DNA from 3 places in the Colwellia sp. E150_009 genome. Region 3 is predicted to be linked to each of the others. Evidence: predicted binding sites of a transcription regulator. Region 3 holds the regulator's gene; each other region holds the start of a gene.
What was found. Region 3 encodes MetJ, which represses methionine synthesis genes. Its sites were predicted from a motif close to TAGACGTCTAGACGTCTA; they were not measured.
Positions count from the first base shown of each region.

Region 1: a site for MetJ is predicted at 1,856-1,873, ahead of metE (5-methyltetrahydropteroyltriglutamate--homocysteine S-methyltransferase). Genes of this name have one in related genera too.
Region 2: a site for MetJ is predicted at 2,558-2,575, ahead of ACE1OF_RS02715 (homoserine O-succinyltransferase). Genes of this name have one in related genera too.

Region 1 covers NZ_JBHFOM010000012.1:97,004-101,662, forward strand. Annotated here, with positions in the region: gene metE (5-methyltetrahydropteroyltriglutamate--homocysteine S-methyltransferase) at 1-1,783, opposite strand, end outside; gene ACE1OF_RS07895 (LysR family transcriptional regulator) at 1,950-2,906, shown strand; gene ACE1OF_RS07900 (secondary thiamine-phosphate synthase enzyme YjbQ) at 2,931-3,353, shown strand; gene dnaB (replicative DNA helicase) at 3,387-4,659, opposite strand, start outside.
Region 2 covers NZ_JBHFOM010000003.1:148,408-153,066, reverse strand. Annotated here, with positions in the region: gene metH (methionine synthase) at 1-1,448, opposite strand, end outside; gene ACE1OF_RS02715 (homoserine O-succinyltransferase) at 1,532-2,479, opposite strand; gene ACE1OF_RS02710 (molybdopterin-dependent oxidoreductase) at 2,804-4,659, opposite strand, start outside.
Region 3 covers NZ_JBHFOM010000019.1:7,076-11,734, reverse strand. Annotated here, with positions in the region: gene ACE1OF_RS10145 (acyl-CoA thioesterase) at 1-388, opposite strand, end outside; gene hemE (uroporphyrinogen decarboxylase) at 1,020-2,087, shown strand; gene metJ (met regulon transcriptional regulator MetJ) at 2,174-2,503, opposite strand; gene metB (cystathionine gamma-synthase) at 2,758-3,927, shown strand; gene metL (bifunctional aspartate kinase/homoserine dehydrogenase II) at 3,976-4,659, shown strand, end outside.

The sequences.
Region 1 (4,659 bases), on a different contig from region 3:
TACTAATAAGATCTTCAACTTCATCACTAATAGCCAATGCAATTTGCTTAGCAACTTCTGCTCGTGGTAAATCATCACGTACAAATGACCAAGCTAAAATGGTTACAGGGCCTGTCAACATAGCTTTTACAGGTTTTTCTGTAAGAGACTGAGCATAACCTATCCACTCAAGTGTCATGGCTTTTTTGCGACTAATATCACCAAAGATAATTGGAGGCTTAACACAACGTGAACCATAGCTTTGTACCCAAGCAAATTGAGTAAAAGCAATGCCCTCAAGTAACTCCCCAAAATATTCCACCATATCATTTCGTTCGGCTTCACCATGTACTAAGACGTCTAGACCAATATTTTCTTGGCGTTCAATGGTATCTTTAATTTCAGCTTTTATTAGTGTTTCATATTCATTATCACTAATTTCTTGACGACGCCATTTAGCACGAACTTCTCTAATGTCACCTGTTTGAGGGAAAGACCCTATTGTTGTAGTTGGTAAAATAGGTAGGTTTAACTCCACTTTTTGTACTTGCTTACGCTGTGCAAAAGCATCTTTACGATGGTAATCTTGTGTTGTTAATGACGCAACTCTCTGTTTAACATTTGGATTATTAATACGGGTAGAAATACATCGCGCTAGTGCAGCATTTGAGTATTGTGTTATTTCATCACTATTTTGATCTATTAATGCCTGTTTTAATAAACTCAGCTCCTGACACTTTTGTGTGGCAAATGCTAGCCAAGAAGTGAATTCTTTATCAAGTTTCTTTTCTTGGGTTAAGTCAACTGGCGAATGTAGTAAAGAACAAGAAGGCGCTAACCATAATCTGTCACCTATTGAACGATAAATTGGCAGCACTTTTTGGTAAACAGAGACTAAATCAGATTTCCAAACATTTCGACCATTAATCACACCTAAAGAAATTACCCACTCATCTGGTACACATTCAATAATAGTATTTATATTTGTTTTTTCAGAAAGAGTATCTAGGTGAATACCATCAAAAGGCAAATCTTTTATTAATTCAATATGATGGTCGATAGAGGCAAAATAAGTTGTTAATAACAGTTTTAATGTCCCCTTATTAAGGGTTTGATAAGCTTGACTAAATGCTTTTTGCCATTGACTGTCTAACTCTAAACCTAACACAGGCTCATCAATTTGTATCCACTCAACACCTGCAGTAGACAACTGATCTAAAACTTGTTGATAACGTACTAACAACGCAGACAATAACGTTAATTTGTCTACATCATTGGTAACACTTAAATGTAAGTAGGTAATAGGGCCAATCAACACAACCTTACGATTGTCCGAAACTTGTTGAGCATCATTAAACTGTTCTAATAGATTCTTTACATCAATTTCGACATCTGATTTATTTACTAAATTTGCTGAAAGCTCAGGTACAATATAATGATAATTAGTATTAAACCATTTAGTCATATCACTTGCTGCACATTGGCACCCTGAAGGGGCTTTTCCCCGTGCAATACGAAACTCTAAATCAAGCGTATTCGCATCCTTTGTATGGCTAGTAAAACGTGTTGGCGTTAAACCAAGTAACAAAGTAGTATTTAGTACATGATCATAATGTGCAAAATCTCCTACAGGTAATAAATCGATACCAGCTTCTTGCTGAATAGCCCAATTAATATGACGGCGCTCTTTACTTTGTGCCAAAAACTCTTTTTGGTTGATATCGCCTCGCCAATAACTTTCTAAAGAAAATTTTAATTCTCGCTTTGCGCCAATGCGCGGAAACCCTAACGTATGAATTTGCATAACCTGCTCCAATTGCATTTGTAATTTAACCATAGTGATAAAATTGCTGCCTAAAATAAGCAATTATTTTTATAGACGTCTAGACGTTTGAATGGTTATACTTTAAAAAAAGCACGAAATAAGCACAAGCGCAAATTATTCAACAAGGATATGAAAAAAATTCATTATGTTCGAAATTAAACACCTAAAAACACTGTCAACATTAGCTGCGACAGGTAATATAAGAAAAACAGCCGAAAAACTATTTGTTAGCCAGTCTGCTCTTTCTCATCAAATCAAGGATCTAGAGCAACGCTTAAACACTCCCTTGTTTATACGAAATACTTCGCCCGTACAATTTACTGCCCAAGGAAATATGTTACTGACATTAGCGAACACTATTTTGCCTAAAATAAAAGAGACAATGAGCGAATTAAAATGTAAGAACGAAACAACAATACAGTTGAAAATTGCGATTGCTTGCCATGCTTGTTTTCAATGGCTTTTACCTGTAACCGAACAATTTTCAAAACAATATCCTGCATTAAAAATTGAATTTTTGGAACAAGTATTCCCAGCTCAAAATCATGACGAGTTCGCAGACAATATTGATATATTATTCACTGATGAAAAAAAAGAGAATGACAACTTTAGCTACCATGAGTTAGGCGCTTTTGAAGTGGTTGCCGTATTAGCAAATCGCGATACTATTGATTCTGCCGGTTTAATAAATAAAGAATTTTTAGAAGCAGACGATTTTAGCAAACAAGTATTACTGACTTACCCTGTAAAGTCTGATCAATTAGACATTTTTAAATTATTTCTTCATAAAGAGTCTAACAGAGCTGACGCACATAAACATAACAAACATCAAGGCATCACAATAAAACAGGTCGCAAATAGTCACATGATTTTACAAATGGTTGCTGCTAACATGGGTATTGCAGTGTTGCCAATATGGTTAGTAAGTAGCCTAAGCAAACAGTCATTAGTACAAACTAAACGCATTGGCAAGGCAGGTATTTATAAAACGCTTTATGCGCGCTATAACACGCACAACGTGAAAGTTGATATAATCAAACAGTTAATACCACAAACTATTGCTGCATTTAGCCATTTAAACATAAATAATAGTAAACACTAATAACCTGAAAACAGGAAATGCTCGATCATGTGGCAGCAAACTGAAATAAAGTTAAGTCCAAAAAAAAGAAATTTTCATCTTATAACAGATGAAATCATTAAACATTTAACAAACATTAAGCAAATAAAATGCGGCATTTTGCATTTATTTATCAAACACTCCTCAGCTTCATTAACCATTAATGAAAATGCTGATCCAACCGTTCGTAGTGATATGGAAAAGCATTTTAATGTTATAGCCCCAGAACGAGCGCCTTATTATCAACATATCTACGAAGGCGATGACGACATGCCTGCGCATATTAAATCGAGCTTACTTGGTTCTAGTATTAGTATACCTATCACCAATGGGCAGCTCAATTTAGGTATTTGGCAAGGAATATACTTAGGAGAGCATAGAGATCACGCTGGTAGCCGCACAATTGTTGCAACGATTCATGGTGAATAAAGCGGCATACCACTGTGCGTAATACAACCACAACTAATCTTCTTCTAAAACATGCGGGCCAGCATAATTATCAAAGCGTGAATATTTACCTTGAAAGGTTAACGGTACGCGACCAATTGGTCCATTACGTTGTTTACCGATTATAATTTCTGCCATACCTTTAAATTCACTATCATCATGATAAACCTCATCACGATAAATAAACATAATTAAATCGGCATCTTGCTCTATTGAACCAGATTCACGTAAATCTGAGTTGATGGGGCGTTTATCACTTCGTTGCTCCAAACCACGGTTTAACTGAGACAAAGCAACAACAGGCACTTGTAATTCTTTTGCTAACGCTTTTAGTGAGCGAGAGATTTCAGCAATTTCTAAAGTACGATTATCTGAAAATTGTGGCGCACGCATTAATTGCAAATAATCAATCATGATCATCGAAATCCCCCCATGATCACGATGAATACGTCGTGCTCTAGAGCGAACCTCGGTTGGCGTCAACCCTGCTGCATCATCAATATACATTTTACCATTTTCAATGAGTAGGCCCATGGTAGACGACAAACGAGCCCAATCTTCATCATCAAGCTGACCTGTTCTAATTTTAGTTTGATCAATACGCCCTAACGAGGCAAGCATCCGCATCATAATTTGGTCTGCGGGCATCTCTAAACTAAAGATTAACGCGGGTTTGTCTTGAGTCATGGCGGCATGTTCTGCTAGGTTCATCGCAAAGGTTGTTTTACCCATCGACGGACGAGCTGCAACAATAATCAAATCAGATTTTTGTAAGCCTGCAGTCATTTTATCTAAATCTGCAAAGCCACTAGGCACACCAGTTACACCGCCTGTATCAGTGGAACAAAGCTTTTCAATTCTATCAACTGTTTTTTCTAATACCGAATGAAGGCTTTCAGGCCCCTCTGATTTATTCGCGCGCTTTTCTGCAATAGCAAATACTTTGGTTTCAGCAAAATCAAGTAATTCTGCGCTGCTTCTACCCTGCGTGTCATAACCTGCTTCTGCAAGCTCATTCGCAACACTGATCATTTCACGCGTTACGGCACGTTCACGTACAATATCAGCATAAGCAGTGATGTTTGCCGCACTCGGCGTATTTTTCATCATCTCAGCGAGATAAACAAAACCACCTGCGTCATCTAATTTTTGATCATTTTCTAAAGCTTCTGACAGAGTAATTAAGTCAACAGGCTCCCCCAACTCTATTAAGGCAGCGATAGTTTCAAAAATAAGACGATGAGAACGGCTATAAAAATCAGCAGCAACTGTTTTTTCTGCCACCCGA
Region 2 (4,659 bases), on a different contig from region 3:
ATAACAGCAGCACCGTAACGGCGTAATAACTCGGCTTGCTCGCGAAAGTTATCTTCCCCTTCTTTTAAACTAATCGAGTTAACAATACCCTTACCTTGAATACACTTTAAGCCTGCTTCAATAATATCCCATTTAGAAGAGTCAATCATAATTGGTACTTTAGCAATATCAGGCTCACCAGCAATAAGATTTAAAAAACGCACCATAGCGGTTTTCGAATCCAACATACCTTCATCCATATTGATATCGATAATTTGTGCGCCATTTTCAACTTGCTGTAAAGCAACCGCAATAGCTTGATCATAATTCTCTTCTTTGATCAAACGTTTAAACATAGCAGAGCCAGTTACGTTAGTACGCTCACCAACGTTTACGAATAAAGAGTCTTCTTCAATGGTTAACGCTTCAAGGCCAGATAAACGACAAGCAATTTTACGTGGTTTGATTTCACGTGGCTTAATATTGGCTACAGAATCAGCCATCCCTTTAATATGATCTGGTGTGGTACCACAACAGCCACCAATAATATTTAAAAAACCTGCATTAGCCCACTCACCAACATGAGTATTCATATCAGCCACAGTAAAATCATATTCGCCAAAAGCATTTGGTAAGCCGGCATTAGGGTGAGCAGAAACGGCAACATCACAAATACGACTTAGCTCTTCTACGTATTGACGTAATTCAACAGGACCAAGTGCACAGTTCAAACCAAAAGAAAGAGGTTTTGCATGACGTAAAGAATTATAAAATGCTTCTGTAGTTTGTCCTGACAAAGTTCGGCCTGACGCATCAGTAATAGTGCCTGATATCATTACTGGTAATCTAACTCCAAGATTATCAAATACTGTTTCTACCGCAAAAATAGCCGCTTTTGCATTTAATGTGTCGAAAATCGTTTCAATCAAGATAAGATCTGAACCGCCTTTAATTAAGGCAGTTGTTGATTCGATATAAGCATCTTTTAATTCATCAAACGTTACATTACGAAAAGCTGGATCATTAACATCGGGTGATATGGAACACGTGCGGTTAGTTGGCCCTAATACACCTGCTACAAACCGTGGTTTTTCTGGCGTTTTTTTATTATATTCGTCTGCCGCAGCACGTGCAATTTGCGCTGCAACTAAATTGATTTCAGCACTATACGCTTGCATATCATAATCAGCCATAGCAATCGTTGTAGCATTGAACGTGTTTGTTTCAAGTATATCGGCCCCTGCTTCAAGGTACTCTAAATGAATTGCTTTAATGATGTCTGGCTGAGTTAGTACTAACAAATCATTATTACCTTTAACATCACTATGCCAGTCAGCAAAACGGTCACCACGAAAATCTTGTTCCTCAAACTTATATGCCTGAATCATGGTACCCATTGCGCCATCAAGAATTAATATGTTTTTAGCCAATTGTTGTTCAAATAAAGCAAACGATGTATGTTTTTTCATGATGTATTCGGTTTCCTAAGGGTAAATCTTTAAATCAAAATAGGGACTAACTTAATTTAACTACCTTAAATAGTAGTATCGGCTTAAATAACCGTATCAGGGTGTATTGCTTTAATATTAGAAGCATCCAATTTATAAGGTGTTATTTGATATACATAATAATTAAGCCAATTAGTAAATAATAGACTACCGTGACTACGCCATGAGCCTTCTGGTGAATTATTTATATTGTTATCTTTGTAGTAATTTTCAGGTATAGCCGCATTACTGTCTACCGATCTATCTCGTAAATATTCTTCATGTAGCGTGGTAGTATCATATTCAGGGTGACCCGTCAGATAAACTTGCTGCTTGTTTTTACTGGCAGCCAAATAAACACCAGCATCTTTTGATTCTGCTAAAATTTTTATTTGAGGAACGCTTTCATAATCAGATTTATCAATATAACCATATCGAGAATGAGGTACATTAAAATTTTCATCAAAACCACGCGTTAATGGTTCTTTTTCATCAAGTGCTTTGTGATTATACACTCCTGATAGCTTTTGTTTACGCAAATGACGATTCAATCCATAATGATGGTACAACGCAGCATGCGCAGCCCAACAAGAAAACATGGTTGAGGTAACATTTTCTTCAGCCCAGTCAAACACCTTACAAATTTTATCCCAAAAAGTTACCTGCGAATAGTCAAGTAAAGCTAATGGAGCCCCCGTAATAATTAAACCATCATATTGTTTGTGTTTAATATCATCAAACAAGTGATAAAAAGTATCTAAATGCTCTGTTGGAGTATTTTTAGACTCATTCGCATGTATACGAACAAATTCAATATTTATTTGCAGTGGTGTGTTTGACAGCATGCGTAATATTTGCACTTCTGTTTCAATTTTATTCGGCATCAAATTTAAAATAGCCACTTGCATTGGGCGAATTTCCTGAGACATCGCGCGGTGTTCAGACATAACGAAAATATTTTCATTATCTAAAATAGATAAGGCAGGTAATTGATCTGGAATTTTAATTGGCATAACGCACCTAACTAGCAAAAAACAAATAAAAGCACCTAATAGGCACTGATTACAATACTACTTAGATCGATAGATATGTCAACATCTAAACGTATAGATGGCCAAATGATTTTTATCAAGAAATAAAAACTGGCTAGGAATATATGTAAAAGATTATTTAAAAAAGGATACCGTCAAGCGCGAGAATGAAGCTGTGCACCTCTTGTAATTTACAAAAGTCGGAACAAAAACGGACAATTAGATATCTTATCTTTTAAATTTCACCTTTCTTGATAAAGCCAACTTTTCTTAAGTTCTAAATCCTAGAAATCTATGCTATTACACTTATGCAGGACGCACTTTTACAGGAATACCATTCAGAACAGCATTTCCACTCATATTATCGACTACTTGATCGTCAATAATATCATTAATGCTAACACCTGGACTGCTCTCTGCCACACTCAATTGTATACCTTCACGGTGATGTCCCCAACCATGGGGAAGACACACAATGCCTGGCATCACATCTTCAGTAACGGTCACTTCAACATTCAAATTGCCTACTCGGGAGCTAATAATGGCGATACATTTATCATATAAGCCTATTGTTGTTGCGTCTTTCGGGTTAACCAATAGTGCACAACGGTTTTTACCTTTAACTAATCGTTGGGAGTTATGCATCCAAGAGTTATTGGTGCGTAAGTCACGACGACTAATTAACATGAGTGAATCAGCATTATTTCGCACTTTATTTTCGGTTATAAAGCGATCTAACTCATTGACTAACAACGCTGGCATTACATGAATCTTTTTATCTTCAGTAAATAAATAAGCAGGAAGATTAGATTGCAGAGGTCCCAGGTCAATACCTTGTGGGTATTGCTTTAACACATCTAACGTTAGACCCTCTTTATGTTTAATTTCCTTACCTTGCAAAAACTCACTAAAACCTTCGCCGTAAGGCCCTGTGCGTAACCCATAGTCTAATATTTGTTCAGTGCTGGTATTGCTAGCTTTCATTTTCTCAGCTTGTACAGGATTTTTTAGTTCAAGAATAGCTTGAGTAATACCTTGTAAAATATCCCAATCAGAGCGAGCGTTTTCAGCTGGTTCAAATAATGCTTCAGAGAATTTTGCTAGATTACGAACCGCTAATAAATTAAACACAATGTCATATTGTTCATGCTCAAATGGGCCTGTTGGTGGTAAAATAATATCAGCATGACGTGAAGTTTCATTCAAATAAAAGTCAATCGATACTCTGAAATCTAATTGTTCAAGGCCTTGATCCATTGCTCGTCCATTCGGTGTGGATAACACGGGGTTACCCGCCAAACAGATAAACGCTTTTATTTGCCCTTCGCCTGGTGTTAGCATTTCTTCTGCCATAACGGCAGCAGGAAGTTTTCCTTCAAATTCAGGTAAACCGCGCACACGACTTTTAAACGTGTTGAAACTTCCCATAGGACGGCTAATACCTTTATCAAAAGCGGGTGTTGTAAACATGGCACCGCCTTGACGATCCAAGTTTCCAGTTAGCAAGTTGAGAACAACCATGAGCCAATGGTTCAGCGCTCCATATCTTTGTGCAGAGACTCCCATTCTCCCATAACATACTGCGCGTTCAGCCGAGGCAAATTCTTCAGCAATACGAATGATCTCTTTTTCACTAATACCACAACCACTGCTTATTTCATCAATCGATAATTGATTAAATAAATCAAGCAGTCCATCCCAGTTATCAGATAGTGTTGCTAAACGATCAACTTTGTATAGTTTATTTTTTACAATATGTTGGATAATGCCGATTAAAAATAACGGATCCGATGCAGGGCGAATAAAATGATGCTCGCTCATGTAGCGCGCTGATTCATTACGACGAGGATCAACTAAAATAATTTTCCCGCCGCGATTTTTAATTCCTTTCAAACGTTTGAGCACATCCCCCGCGGTCATAAGGCTACCATTTGAGACCGCAGGATTTGCCCCAAGCATCAGCATATAATCGGTGTGATCAATATCAGGAATGGTAAATAAATTACTATGCCCAAACATCAAATATGATACTAGTTGATGTGGCATTTGATCGAGTGAAGCAGCAGTAAATATATTGTGTGAGCCTATTGCTTTTCTTAATCCACCTACCCCCATCGTTATCCCTAAATTATGAGAGCCAGGGTTGCCCGAGTATATGCCAA
Region 3 (4,659 bases):
CTGTTTCAGGAACCCATTTAGGAATACGCTCAGGTTGACCGTTTTGATCCACTGCCACCATTATTACTATACAGTGAGTCGTTATTCGACGGTTTAATGATTTAGGATCACATGCATTAACCTCTAAGGCAATATGCATTGATGAGCTTCCCGTGTAGATCACCTTCGCCTCTACTTCTACTAAGCTACCAACATGAATAGGTGCAACAAAACGAATGCCACCTGCATAGGCGGTTACACAATAACGACCACTCCAACCTGCGGCACAGGCATAAGCGGCTAAGTCTATCCACTTCATTACGGCACCTCCGTGAACTTTGCCGCCAAAATTAACATCTTGTGGTTCAGCTAAAAATCGTAAAGTTATGTCACGTTGTGGGGTATTCATTGTAAGTTCTCTTGAAGTGTTATATTAAAGGGAATTTATATGGTTAATTGATGATTAGCAAATATTTCTACTAAGCCCATTATGTTATTTCTCAGTCAGGGGGAAATAACAGACGTAGAGCTGAGCGATTCTTGTCTTGTTTATATAGGGTCAGTTGATCTTTGCTGATTATTTTTTGTTATTGAAAATAAAAAAGCCTTTCTCAAAGAGAAAGGCCTGAAATGCTCGCTTTATGGTCTTGTTAATCAAGATTCTTATTATTTATATGCAGAAGTATTTTTATTATTAATCAGTGCTTCTTTGTTTCGCAGGTATTTTATAGCAAAGCAATTTCACCACTGCAACAACTTTAATAGAGTATAAACTCGACGATTTTCTTCGTAGTTGGTTTATTTTAACTTTAATTCTAGCTAAGTAACTGATTGTTACATAAATTGACAATATCAAACAAAATGTAACAAAATAGAAATCTTTTTTTTATGTTAGGGTCTTTATCATGAATATAAAGGAATTGATTTGGCGCATGGATTCATAATACTGCCAGTGTTAGAATATGCGCCATAAACTGCTTGTTATGTTAGTAATTGAAAATGAGCACAAGTAGACGATGAGTGAACGAGAGGATTTATTGGTGACCGAATTAAAAAATGATAACTATTTACGTGCGTTGTTAAAACAGCCAGTAGATTACACCCCAGTTTGGATGATGAGACAAGCTGGCCGCTATTTACCTGAATATCGTGCAGTACGTAAAGATGCAGGTGACTTTATGTCAGTATGTCGTGATGCTGACCTAGCCTGTGAAGTGACTATTCAGCCACTACGTCGTTTTCCGCTTGATGCAGCCATTTTATTTAGCGATATATTAACGATTCCTGATGCGATGGGGTTAGGTTTATATTTTGAAACAGGGGAGGGGCCGAAATTTGAACGACCTATTACCTGTAAAGCTGATGTAGATAAAATTGGCATGCCTGACCCTGAAGTTGAATTACAATATGTTATGAACGCAGTTCGTACTATTAAAAAAGAGCTTAATGGCAGTGTACCATTAATTGGTTTTTCTGGTAGTCCTTGGACGCTTGCAACCTATATGGTTGAAGGCGGTAGCTCAAAAAGTTTTACAAAAGTAAAAAAAATGATGTTTGCAGAGCCACAAACTCTACATTTATTACTTGATAAATTAGCTGATTCAGTTATTTCATATTTAAATGCACAAATTGCTGCTGGCGCACAATCGGTGATGGTTTTTGATACTTGGGGTGGCGTATTATCACCACGTGATTATAAAGAATTTTCTCTACAATATATGCACAAAATTGTTGATGGCTTAACAAGGCATAATGATGGTAGACAGGTACCTGTTACATTGTTTACTAAAAATGGTGGTATGTGGTTAGAAGATATTGCTGCAACTGGTTGTGATGCGGTTGGGCTTGATTGGACTATTGATATTGATAATGCCAAAGCCCGCGTTGGTGATAAAGTGGCATTACAAGGTAATATGGACCCTTCTATGTTATATGCACCATTACCGCGAATTGAACAAGAAGTGGAAAAAATATTGGCAGGTTTTGGTCACGGTGGTACAGGGCACGTATTCAACTTAGGTCATGGTATTCATCCTGATGTGAATCCTGAACATGCAGGGCATTTTATTGAGTCTGTACATCGCTTAAGTAAACCATACCACAAATAAAATTTACTAGAATTAGTATAATTTACGCGTAAAAAAGTAGCGAGTTAATGTACACTTGCTACTTTTTATATATTCACTATTTGTTGTTAGTCTTCGTCTATATCATAGGCACTAAAATCAGTAATACCTTTTTCTTCTAATATGCGGCGGACACTAGCAGGTAATTTTTCATCATTATCTTTAGCCAAATCCTCATCATCAGGTAAAGGTTGGCCAGTAAATGCATGTAAAAAGGCTTCGCACAACAATTCACTATTAGTTGCATGGCGTAAATTATTTACTTGGCGTCTAGTACGTTCATCGGTTAATACTTTCAATACACGTAAAGGAATTGAGACTGTAATTTTTTTTACTTGCTCACTTTTCTTACCATGCTCGGCATAGGGATTAATATATTCGTCATTCCACTGAGCCATGTAAATTCCTCTGTTACTATTGTTGTTTAAATTGATTTCATTACTGACGATTACTTTTTGATTATGAAAATAAATTGACCAGCATATAATTTTTAATTCTTTATAATGCAATTCTACTGGTTGCAGAAAATCAGTCAAGTAGAAGTTTAGATGTCTAAAAAATCTTGACCTAAATAGCTAAAGTGTTTAGAGTTATAGACGTCCAAACATCCAAATAAATTTAATACGTTTGTTAATGAGAAAAAGGAATAAAAATGTCAACTGCTAAGATCACTAATATTACCACATCGGCAGTGCGCGCTGGTATTAATACTGATACGCATCATGGTGCTGTTGTTGCTCCTATACATTTATCTAGCACTTTCTCATTGAAAGGATTTAATGACAAACGAGAGTTTGATTATTCTCGTACAGGTAATCCAACACGCGCATTATTTGGCCAAGCTATTGCTGATTTAGAACAAGGAAGTGTTGGTGTGGTTACTAGCACGGGAATGTCGTCAGTATTGCTGCTTTGTCAGCTGTTATCAGCTGATGATTTAGTTGTTATTCCACATGATTGTTACGGTGGGAGTTTCCGCCTATTCACTCACTTAGCAAAGCGTGATCAATTTAAACTCGTTATAGTTGATCAAAATGATCAAGATGCGTTAACAAAAGCATTAGCAAAAAAACCTAAGTTAGTCTTATTAGAAAGCCCAAGTAATCCTTTATTACGTTTGGTAGATATAGAAGAAGTAACGAAACTTTGCCATGATGTTGGCGCGTTAGTGGCTGTTGATAATACCTTTTTATCTCCAGCTATACAGCAGCCATTAACTTTAGGCGCAGATATAGTTTTTCATTCCACCACTAAATACATTAATGGTCACAGCGATATTGTTGGGGGTGTTTTAGTAGCCAAAGAGCAGTCATTAGGTGAAGAATTAGCGTGGTGGGCAAATTGCATTGGTATTACAGGCAGTGCTTTTGATAGTTTCTTAGCTTTACGTGGTTTGAAAACTTTACCTGTGCGCATTAAACAACATCAACAAAATGCAGCACAAGTGGCTGAGTTTTTAAAAGATCATCCGGCAATTGACGCGTTATATTACCCGGGTCTAAAAGAACACCCTGACCATGATATTGCCAAAAAACAACAAGCAGGTTTTGGTGCTATGTTAAGCTTTGATATTAAAGGTGGTGTTGAATCAGTGAAAAAGCTATTTGCTAATTTAACACTATTTACCTTGGCGCAGTCTCTCGGTGGTGTAGAAAGTTTAATTTGTCACCCATCAACTATGACTCATGCGGGTATGGAAGAAAGTGCGCGACTTGAAGCGGGCATCAGCGAGTCATTAATAAGAGTTTCCGTAGGTATTGAAGACATTAATGACATTTTAGCAGATTTAGCTTACGGCTTAGAACAAAGTCAAATTTGCTAGGTTTATTTTTAGCTAAGCTACCACTACTACTATTTTATAGAATAAAAAATGACAGAATTACAGACACCAAAAAATAAATTAGAAAAGCATGCTATCAATGTTCATAAGTTTGGCGGTAGCTCGTTAGCTAATGCACAATGTATTGAACGTGTTTTGGAGATAATTCGTCAAAATTGTCAGTTAAATGATATTGTTGTTGTTTCTGCTAATGGCAAAACCACGGATTATTTATTTACGCTGCTTAATCTCGCGGAAGAGGGAGATTTTAACGAGTCTTTAGCTGAATTACAGGCGCAGCAATCAACCCTAATTAGTGAAATATTAAACAAAAATAACGCAAAGCAATTAACACAGCTGTTATTAAAAGACATCGTTCAGTTAACGCAATGGTTATCTAGTGATTTTGTTCAACACAGAAATGATATTTTAGCGTTTGGTGAGCTATGGTCAGCTCGGTTACTCTCAGCTTTACTTAACGAAAAAATTTGCCCCAGTAACGCCATTGACGCTCGCGATTTTTTGGTGATTGATAACGAACAATCTTGCACAGTTGATCATGCGTTAAGTAGTGCCCAGCTTAAAACACATTTACAGTTTGGAAAATTAGCGGTAATTACTGGTTATATAAGTCAAGATTCTCGAGGAAAAACCTGTACTTTGGGCCGCAATGGTAGTGATTATTCTGCTACCATTATGGCGTCATTAGTGGGCGCTTTTAATGTTACCTTGTGG